DNA from 2 places in the Streptomyces sp. NPDC055966 genome. Region 1 is predicted to be linked to the other one. Evidence: riboswitches for the same ligand, from Rfam matches in the RefSeq annotation. Region 1 holds a riboswitch; the other holds the start of a gene.
The links. Region 1 has a riboswitch for magnesium ahead of ACFC8N_RS47695 (NRAMP family divalent metal transporter). Riboswitches for the same ligand answer to the same signal wherever they lie in the genome.
Positions count from the first base shown of each region.

Region 2: linked by a shared signal. The riboswitch ahead of ACFC8N_RS31970 (magnesium transporter MgtE N-terminal domain-containing protein) and the one ahead of ACFC8N_RS47695 (NRAMP family divalent metal transporter) in region 1 are both predicted to bind magnesium.

Region 1 is NZ_JBHJYK010000052.1:3,550-7,925, reverse strand. Features, by position in the region: gene ACFC8N_RS47715 (hypothetical protein) at 1-56, opposite strand, end outside; gene ACFC8N_RS47710 (winged helix-turn-helix domain-containing protein) at 111-746, opposite strand; gene ACFC8N_RS47705 (hypothetical protein) at 781-1,041, opposite strand; gene ACFC8N_RS47700 (hypothetical protein) at 1,029-1,373, opposite strand; gene ACFC8N_RS47695 (NRAMP family divalent metal transporter) at 1,452-3,089, opposite strand; M-box (ykoK) riboswitch at 3,397-3,570, opposite strand; gene ACFC8N_RS47690 (SAM-dependent methyltransferase) at 3,774-4,256, shown strand; gene ACFC8N_RS47685 (VOC family protein) at 4,250-4,376, opposite strand, start outside.
Region 2 is NZ_JBHJYK010000017.1:171,605-175,980, forward strand. Features, by position in the region: gene ACFC8N_RS31965 (molybdopterin-dependent oxidoreductase) at 1-1,587, shown strand, start outside; M-box (ykoK) riboswitch at 1,681-1,852, shown strand; gene ACFC8N_RS31970 (magnesium transporter MgtE N-terminal domain-containing protein) at 2,174-3,520, shown strand; gene ACFC8N_RS31975 (divalent metal cation transporter) at 3,517-4,376, shown strand, end outside.

The DNA of each region.
Region 1 (4,376 bases):
ACCGGGGTGGTGGGCGGTCCGCTGTTCTTCGCATGCGTACGGGGCAGGAATCGCATGGGTACCTCTTGGGTCACTTCTGGTCGGGAAGTGGTGGAAAAGGAAGGGTGCGGTCAGGTGGTATTCCGGAAGCGGGTTTCGAGTGTGAGTCGCGGGTTCAAGGCGTAGCCGGCCTGGCGCACAGTGCGGATCAGGGCCCGGTGTTCGGGCCCGAGCTTGCGGCGCAGGCGGGAGATGTGGACGTCGACGCTGCGCAGGTCGCCCGTGGGCGCCTGCTGCCAGACCAATTCCATCAGCTGACGGCGGGTGTAGACGCGGTCCGGGTGGGCAGCCAGGTGGGCGATCAGCTCGAACTCCATCCACGTGAGGCCGAGTTGATGCCCTTCGACTTCGGCTCGGCGGGTGGCACAGTCGACGACGAGCCCGGCCACCCGGTAAACCGGTGCCCGAGCCTCCGGCGCTGCAGGCGTGTCTGGCGACCGCGGCGGGAACCAGTGCCGGCGGCGTCCCCATGGTGCAGCGGTCTCTTTGCGGTCGTCGTGGGCGCAGCGGGCCATGCGGTAGCTCAAGCCCATGTCGGTTCCCTGTCGGATCAGTGTGGTGCCGAAGTGCGTGGTCGAGGCAGCGGGCCGCCGATGCGGAACGACCTCCGCAGGCCGGTGCGAGTCCGCGGGCAGCGGGCTCCAGCCGTACAGGCGGGACGGATCGAGTGACGGGCGCCAGGATGTTCCCAGGGCAGGGAAGGGCATGCGAACTCTCCTTCCAGCAGCGGCGTGCGGGTTGCTAGTGGCAGGTGGCTTCGAGGTGGCGTCGGCCGTCGGAGCCGGTGACCGTGTGCCCGTGGGCATGCGGCCCGACGTGCTGGGCGTGCGCCAACGGCGTACGAGTGGCTGCCGGGCGGGGCAGCGCGCGGATGACGGTGCGGTCCGTGGGGCTGTCGGCGAGCTGGCGCAGGATGTGGGCGAACCAGGCGCGCACGGCGTCACGCTTGTGGGCCGGGGTGTGGCCGAGAAGCGGGATGGGGATCACGGTCAGGGCAGGCATGGGTAACTCACCTCCGGGAAGGGCGCGTTGCGGCGACGAGGAGTGAGGGAAGGTGCGAGGCGTTCGACGGCCGGCAGGGGCAGGCCGGCGAACCGGGCCAGCCAGCGGGGGTCGCGGCCCTGCCGGGCCAGCAGATGGACGAGGTGGACGCGCGGGTCGTAGACGGTGTGCCGGGATGCGAGTCCCGGGCAGGCGGCCGGGTCGTCCAGCAGGTAGGTGCGTTCCCGGCCGTCGGACAGAGGCAGCGGCAGTGACGGGGAGGCGCACCCCGCCGGAGCGAGGCGGCGGACGGCCGAGGCGGTCAGGTGGGTCAGGTGGCGCAGGACGTGCATGGCCGGTCCTCCCTTCCGAGGGGGAGTGGGTAGCCGTGCCGGGGCGGCGGCGCGGGTTCGGCCGCCGCCCCGGGAGGGTCAGTTGCCGAGTGCGACCTGGACGATCTTGATGACGACCAGGATCATCGCGATGAGCAGGTAGGTTCGCAGGGCGCCCATGCCGATCTTGCGGGCGGTGGACATGGCCGGCCGGGTCAGGGTCTCCAGCGGCGGCATCCGCCACTCGTCCTTGCCGGTCCGGTCGATCGGGTCCTCCTTGGTGCCCGTGCGCCGGCGGGTGAAGGCGTAGCCCGCGGCCAGCACCCCGACGACACCGCAGGCGGCCATGATGTCGAGGATCGCCCCGGAGGAGATGTCCGGGAACAGGACGGAGGCGGTCAGGACGATCGACAGGGCGACCAGGACCCCGACCACGGCCGAGGTGAACGCGTTGGTCTTCGGGCCGTTCACCCACGGGCCGAGCACGGCCTTGTCGTTGCAGAGCAGCAGCAGGAACACGCTTGCGGAGGGCAGCAGGACACCGGCCAGGGTCTGCACGCCCTCGGTCAGCAGGCCCAGCGGCGAGCCAGGGATCAGCACGATGGCGGCAGCGGCGGCGACCAGACCGGCGTAGACGGCGTAGAAACCCTTGGCTCCCTTCACTCCACGGTGAAGCGAGTGCTTGATGCCGAAGACGTCACCGATGGCGTAGGCGGTGGACAGGGAGACGGCGAAGGCGCCGATGATCGAGGCGTCCAGCAGCGCGATGGCGAACAGCACGCCGGCGAGCTTGCCGGCCTTGTGCTCCAGGCCGGTCGCGATGCCGCCGGCGTCGGTGAACTGGCCGAAGCCGTGCGTGCCCGCGAAGGTCGCGGCGGTGAAGCCCATCATCGCCGCCGCGCCGATCACCACCACCGCGATACCGATCCACAGGTCGGCCTTCTCGTACTTCATGAACCGCGGGGTGATCCGCTTGTCGATGACGTACGACTGCTGGAAGAACAGCTGCCAGGGGGCGACCGTGGTGCCGACAATGCCGATGATCAGCAGCATGACGGTGGAGAGCTGGCCGGTGCCGCCGGGCATGTTCGGCACCACGAAGTCCCGGGCCATCTGCGAGGCGTGCGGGTGGACCATGAGGTAGATCGGCACCAGCAGCAGCGAGGCCGCGCACAGGGCGATGGCGACCCGCTCGAACCGCTGGAAGGAGCCGGTGAACGCCGACGCGATGATGATCCCCGCGGCGAGGACCACGGAGACGGCCTTGGGCAGGCCCAGGTACCCGGAGGCCAGGGTGATGCCGATGAACTCGGTCACCAGGGTGAGCGCGTTGAGCAGGAACAGGTCGATCACGCTGAACGCGCCCCAGAACTTCCCGAACCGCTCCAGGATCAGGCGGGCGTGGCCGACGCCGGTGACGGCGCCCAGGCGCAGCACCATCTCCTGGTTGACGTACAGCACGGGAACGAGGAGCAGCAGCGTCCACAGCAGGTGGGTGCCGTAGTTCTGGCCGGCCTGGCCGTAGGTGGCGAAGGCGCCGGCGTCGTTGTCGCCGACCATGACGATCAGGCCGGGGCCGACTATCGCCAGGAGCGTCTTGAGCTTGGCGGACAGACCGGTGCGGGGTGCGGTGTCGTCGAGCCTGATGGTGCCGAGGGCGCCACGGATGTCGCCGACGTGCGCGTCGTCCAGGACCGCGGCGCGCGGGGCCTCGGACACGTTGGTCACGGTGGTCATGACATACCTCCCGAATCTCCCCAGAAGGGGGAGGTAGGGGGCACACGAAAGCCGTCCCCCCTGCGCGAGAGCGCAGGACGGCGGCCCGTCACGGCGCAGGGCCGTACGGGGCGCAGGACGCGGATGGGAATCCGCGCAGGGGAGAGGGTTACCGCGTGCCGGAAGAATGCGAGGACAAGCGGATCAGGGGCCGACTATGGCCCGGACTACTGCTACTGCAGTCCATGTCTCTCGCCTCCTTCCGGCCGGGGACGCGACCTGTGCGCGTCAGCAACGACTCGGCAAGGAGCAACCCAGCCCGAACGGCCGGTCACCCCAACTCGTCAGAGCTTTGGCACTCCACGGCGTAATCCCCCTGCGGGGGAAGCCACTTGGGGTCACCCCTTAGGTCGGGGAGACCTGTCCTGACCCTGGGCGTCTCTCGACGTCGTGGGGTCAGTGGCCTGTGTCCGTGAAGACGCCTCACCGAACGAGGTGCCCTTTTCAAACCTCCCTGAGTGTAGCCCCGTACTTGCACATGAACGCAAGTTCTTGGCGGAGTCTTGACCGGGGCTGGCCGCGCCTGTAATGGCGGTCACATGCCTCACGGGCCGCGCGCCGGCTCTGGACCGGTGATCGATACGGTGAGCCACCTGTGGGTCTACCTGCGCCCACTCCCGGACGCTTTCACGAAAGGCGCGACGCATGCCCGAGCACAGCACTCCCGCCGAGGTGGTCTCCGTCCCGGTGGGCCGGGTGATGGGTGGTCGGTCGGAGGTACGGGACGACGACTGGGGCAAGGAGACGGCGGTCATCCGCCTCGACGCCACCCGCTTCACCCCCGACGCGGTGGCCGGCCTGGACGCCTTCTCCCACCTGGAGGTCGTCTACCACTTCGACCGGATCCCGGTGGAGAAGATCGAAACCGGAGCCCGCCATCCCCGCGGCAACACCGACTGGCCCCGGGTCGGCATCTTCGCCCAGCGCGGCAAGAACCGCCCCAACCGGCTCGGTGTCTCCCGCTGCCGCCTGTTCAAGGTCGACGGACTCGATCTGCACGTCCAGGGCCTGGACGCGGTGGACGGCACTCCCATTCTCGACATCAAGCCCTACATGGCCGAGTTCGGCCCCCAGGGCCCGGTCGCCCAGCCGGAATGGGCCACCGCGCTCATGCGCGGGTACTACTGACCTGCCGGTTCCCTGCCGATGGGCTGGAGGAATTCGAGACGGTTGCCGACGGGATCCTGGCTGTGGAAACGGCGGTGGCTGGGGAGGGTGGTGTCGTCCCAGATCACCAGGGCGCCGAAG
Region 2 (4,376 bases), on a different contig from region 1:
GCCGAGGAGTTCGCCTCCGAGGCCGCGCAGCGGGTCACCGCGGACGGTCACCGCGCCGCCCTGCTGCCCATGGAGGAGGCGGACCCCGCCGCCCTGCCCTCGGACGCCGACCTGCTGTTCATCACCAGCACCTTCGGCGACGGCGATGCCCCGGACAACGGCGCCGTCTTCTGGGACGCCCTCGCCGCGCCCGACGCACCACGCCTGGACGGCAGGCGGTACGCCGTCCTGGCCTTCGGCGACTCCTCCTACGACGACTTCTGCGGCCACGGCCGGCGCCTCGACCGGCGCATGGCGGAGCTGGACGCGACGCGGCTGGCACCGCGCATCGACTGCGAACCGGACTACGAGAGCGCGGCCGGGGCCTGGCTCGACCGGATACTCGCCGCGCTGAGCACCGCCGAGCAGCCGCCCCCCGCCGCGCCCGCGACCCCTGCCGCCCCGCAGGCCGCGCCCCGGTCGAGCCGCCCCACCCCCGTCACCGCCCGCCTCACCGGCAACTGCCTGCTCAGCCTGCCCGGCGCCGGCAAGGAGGTCCGGCGGTTCACCTTCGACACCCGCGACAGCGATGCCCCCCTCGTCTACGAGGCCGGGGACGCCCTGTCCGTACAGCCGGTCAACCGGCCGGAGCTGATGACCGAATGGCTCGCCGTCACCGGCGTCGACGCGGACACGGCCGTACAGGTCAAGCACGCCGGAGAGGTGCCGTTCGCCGAAGCCCTGCTCCGGCACCTGGACATCACCCGGGTCACCCCCGGCCTGCTGCGCTTCGCCGCCGACCGCACCCGCGACCCGCGTGAGCTGCGCAAGCTGCTCCGGCCCGACAACAAGGGCGAGTTGGCGCAGTGGTCCTGGGGGCGCCAGGCCGTCGACGTCGTCGCCGAGTTCGGCGTCCGGGCCGGGGCGCAGGAGTGGGCCGACGTGCTGGGGAGGCTGCAACCCCGGCTGTACTCCATATCGTCCAGCCCCCTGACCGACCCCCACCTGGTGTCCCTGACGGTCTCCGTGGTCCGGTACGAGAACCCGGACGGGCGTCCCCGTCAGGGTGTGTGCTCCCCGTTCCTCGCGGACGCCGAGCCCGGCACCCCCGTGCCGGTCCGGGTCCAGCGGGCACCGCACTTCCGCCCGCCCGCCGACCCCGCCACCCCGGCCGTGATGGTGGGCCCCGGCACGGGCGTCGCGCCCTTCATCGGCTTCCTGGAGGAGCGGCGGGCCCGCGGCCATCGCGCCCCCAACTGGCTGTTCTTCGGCGAGCAGCACCGGGCGACGGACTTCTACTACGAGCAGGAGCTGACCGGGTTCCTCGCCGAGGGCACGCTCACCCGCCTCGACACCGCCTTCTCGCGGGACCAGCGCGCCAAGGTCTACGTCCAGGACCGGATGCGCGAACACGGCCCGCTGTTGTGGTCCTGGCTCCAGGACGGCGCCCACTTCTACGTCTGCGGCGACGCCTCCCGCATGGCCAAGGACGTCGACCGGGTGCTGCGCGAGATCGCCGTCGCGCACGGCGGCCTGGCCGAGGCCGAGGCCGCCGCCTACGTGAAACAGCTGGGCGCCGACAAGCGGTATGTGCGGGATGTGTACTGACGCCGGTTTCCGTTCCGTAGTGTGCAGGTCAAGGGCCGGTCATGGGTGCGGAAGGAGGGTTGCGGCCCGCGTATCGTTGGTGCGGACAAACGAAAGGCACCTCGTTCGGTGAGGCGTCTTCACGGACACAGGCCACTGATCCCACCCGTCGAGAGACGCTCCGGATCAGGACAGGTCTCCCCGGCCCAAGGGGTGACCCCAAGTGGCTTCCCCGTACGGGGATCACGCCGTGGAGTGCCAAAGCTCTGACGAGAAGGGGTGTGCCGGGCCGAGCCGGCTCCGGCTGCCCTCCGCCACAGGACCGCGACACTCTCAGCGCGGCCGTGACCGGGAGGAGGCGACATGGACAGTAGTCCGGGCCATAGTCGGCCCTTCTTCGTGTTGTCCGCGCCGTCCTTCCGCGGCCCGCAGCTGCCTCTTCTTCCCTGACCCCCGACCGGTTCACCCGGCCGGCAGGCCGTGCGCCGGTATGCGCCCGGCGTGCCCGGTGCCCGGGTGCGGGGGAGTCGTGCGCTGCCACGGGCCGCCCGTAGCCCCGTCACACCGGGGCAAGGGGGTGTTCATCTTGGCTGCCCACACTCTGCTCATGTCCACCTCGGCCCGCCTGCGCGACCGCCGGGTCATCCTGGAGCGCCGTGCCACCACGTCCAAGGCGGTCCGTACCTCGCTGGTCTCCCTCGCGGGGCTGATCGGCGGACCGGCCACCAACCAGTCCGGCGACGAGGTCGGCCGCATCGTCGACGTCGTCGCCCGGCTCTACGGCACCGACTCCTACCCGCCGGTCACCGGGCTCATCCTGCGCATCGGCCGGCGCCACACCTTCGTGCCCGCCGACGCCCTCGGCAAGGTGCACGCCGGGCACGTACGGCTGCGCACCGCCCGCGTCGACCTGCGCGACTTCGTCCGCCGTCCCGGCGAGGCGCTGCTCGCCAAGGACGTGCTCGACCATCAGCTCGTCGACGTCGACGGCGTCCAGGTCACCCGCGCCGCCGACCTGTATCTCGCGCCCCTGGTCGACCAGGTCGTCCTCGTCGGTGTGGACGTCTCGCTGCCCACCCTGCTGCGCCGGCTCGGCCCGCGCCGCTGGCAGGCCCGCCCCACCCCGGAGCGGGTGCTGGACTGGCAGGCCATAGCCCCCTTCGCCGAGCAGGCCACCGAGGGTCCGCCCGAGGTCCGGCTGCGCGCCTCCCGGGCCGCCCTGCACCGGCTGCGCCCGGCCGACCTCGCCGACATCCTCGAAGACCTCGGCCGCGCCGAACGCCAGCAGCTGCTCGGCTGGCTGGAACCGGAGCAGGCCGCCGACGCGCTGGAGGAGATGGAACCCGCCGAGCTGCAGAACCTGCTGCGTGAGGCCCAGCCGGAACACGCCGCCCGCCTGGTCGACGAGATGGAGCCCGACGAGGCCACCGACGCCCTGCGCGACCTCACCCGCGAGGAGCGCGAGGCCCTGCTGACCCGGATGCCCAAGGACGAGGCGGCCGAACTGCGCCGGCTGCTCACGCACCGGGAGGGCACGGCGGGCGGTGCCATGACCACGCTGCTGATCACCGCCCGGCCGGACGAGACCGTCGCCGAGGTGCGCGGCCGGCTGGCCGAGCAGCACGAGCACCGGACCGAGATCGACGCGATCGCCGTGGTGGACGGCACGGACCGGCTGCTGTGCGACCTCCCGCTGTTCGACCTGGCGGTGGCCGAGGACACCACCCCCATAACCGACCTCGTCACCTGGCGAGCCCAGTTCGGCCCGCCGGACACCGTCCGCGCCGACACCTCCCTGGCCGAGGCCGCCGACCACCTGGTCGCGGCCCGCGCCTCCTCACTCCTGGTGGTCGACGACAGCGACCGCCCGCTCGGCCGGATCCTGGCCGACGACCTGCTCGACGCGATGCTGCCCGAACGCGGGCGGCTGCACTTCCGGAGGTTCCTGCAGTGACCCGCGACCTCGACACCGCCACCGCGGCACCGCAGGCCACAGCGCCCGCGCGCCGGACCGGCTGGCGGCGCATCACCATGATCGCGGCGGTTGCCGGACCCGGACTGGTCGCCGCGAACGCGGGCAACGACGCCGCCGGCATCGCCACCTACGCCTCGGCGGGCTCCCAGTTCACCTACGGCACCCTGTTCTTCATGGTGCTCGTCACCGTCGCGCTGGTGATGGTGCAGGAGATGGCCGTCCGCCTCGGCGCCTACACGGGCAAGGGCCTCGGCGCCCTGATCCGCGAGCAGTTCAGCCTCCGCCTGACCGCGCTCGCCGTCTTCTGCCTGCTGCTCGCCAACACCGGCCTGGTGGTGAGCGAGTTCGCCGGCATCGGCGCCGCCTTCGAACTCCTCGGCGTCCCCAAGTGGGCGGTCATCCCGCCGGCCGCGGTCCTGCTGTGGGCGCTGGTGCTGTTCGGCTCCTACCACTGGGCCGAACGCATCTTCCTGATCATGTCGCTGGCCTTCTTCGCCTACCCGGTCGCCATGATCCTCGGCCACCCCGACTGGGGCGCGGTCGGCCACCACCTCGTCGTGCCGCACATGGAGCCGAACAAGGCCTTCATCCTGCTGGCGGTCGCCCTGATCGGCACGACGGTCAGCCCGTACATGCAGTTCTACGCCGCCGCGGGCGTCGTCGACCGGGGCGCCAAGCCCGCGGACTACCCGCTGATCCGCGCTGACGCCATCCTGGGCGCCGTCTTCGCCTGCGTCATCAGCCTGACCATCATCATCGCCACCGCCTCCGCCATCGGCGGCACCGGCCCGCTGGACTCGGCCGCCCAGGCCGCCGAGGCACTCAAGCCGGTCGC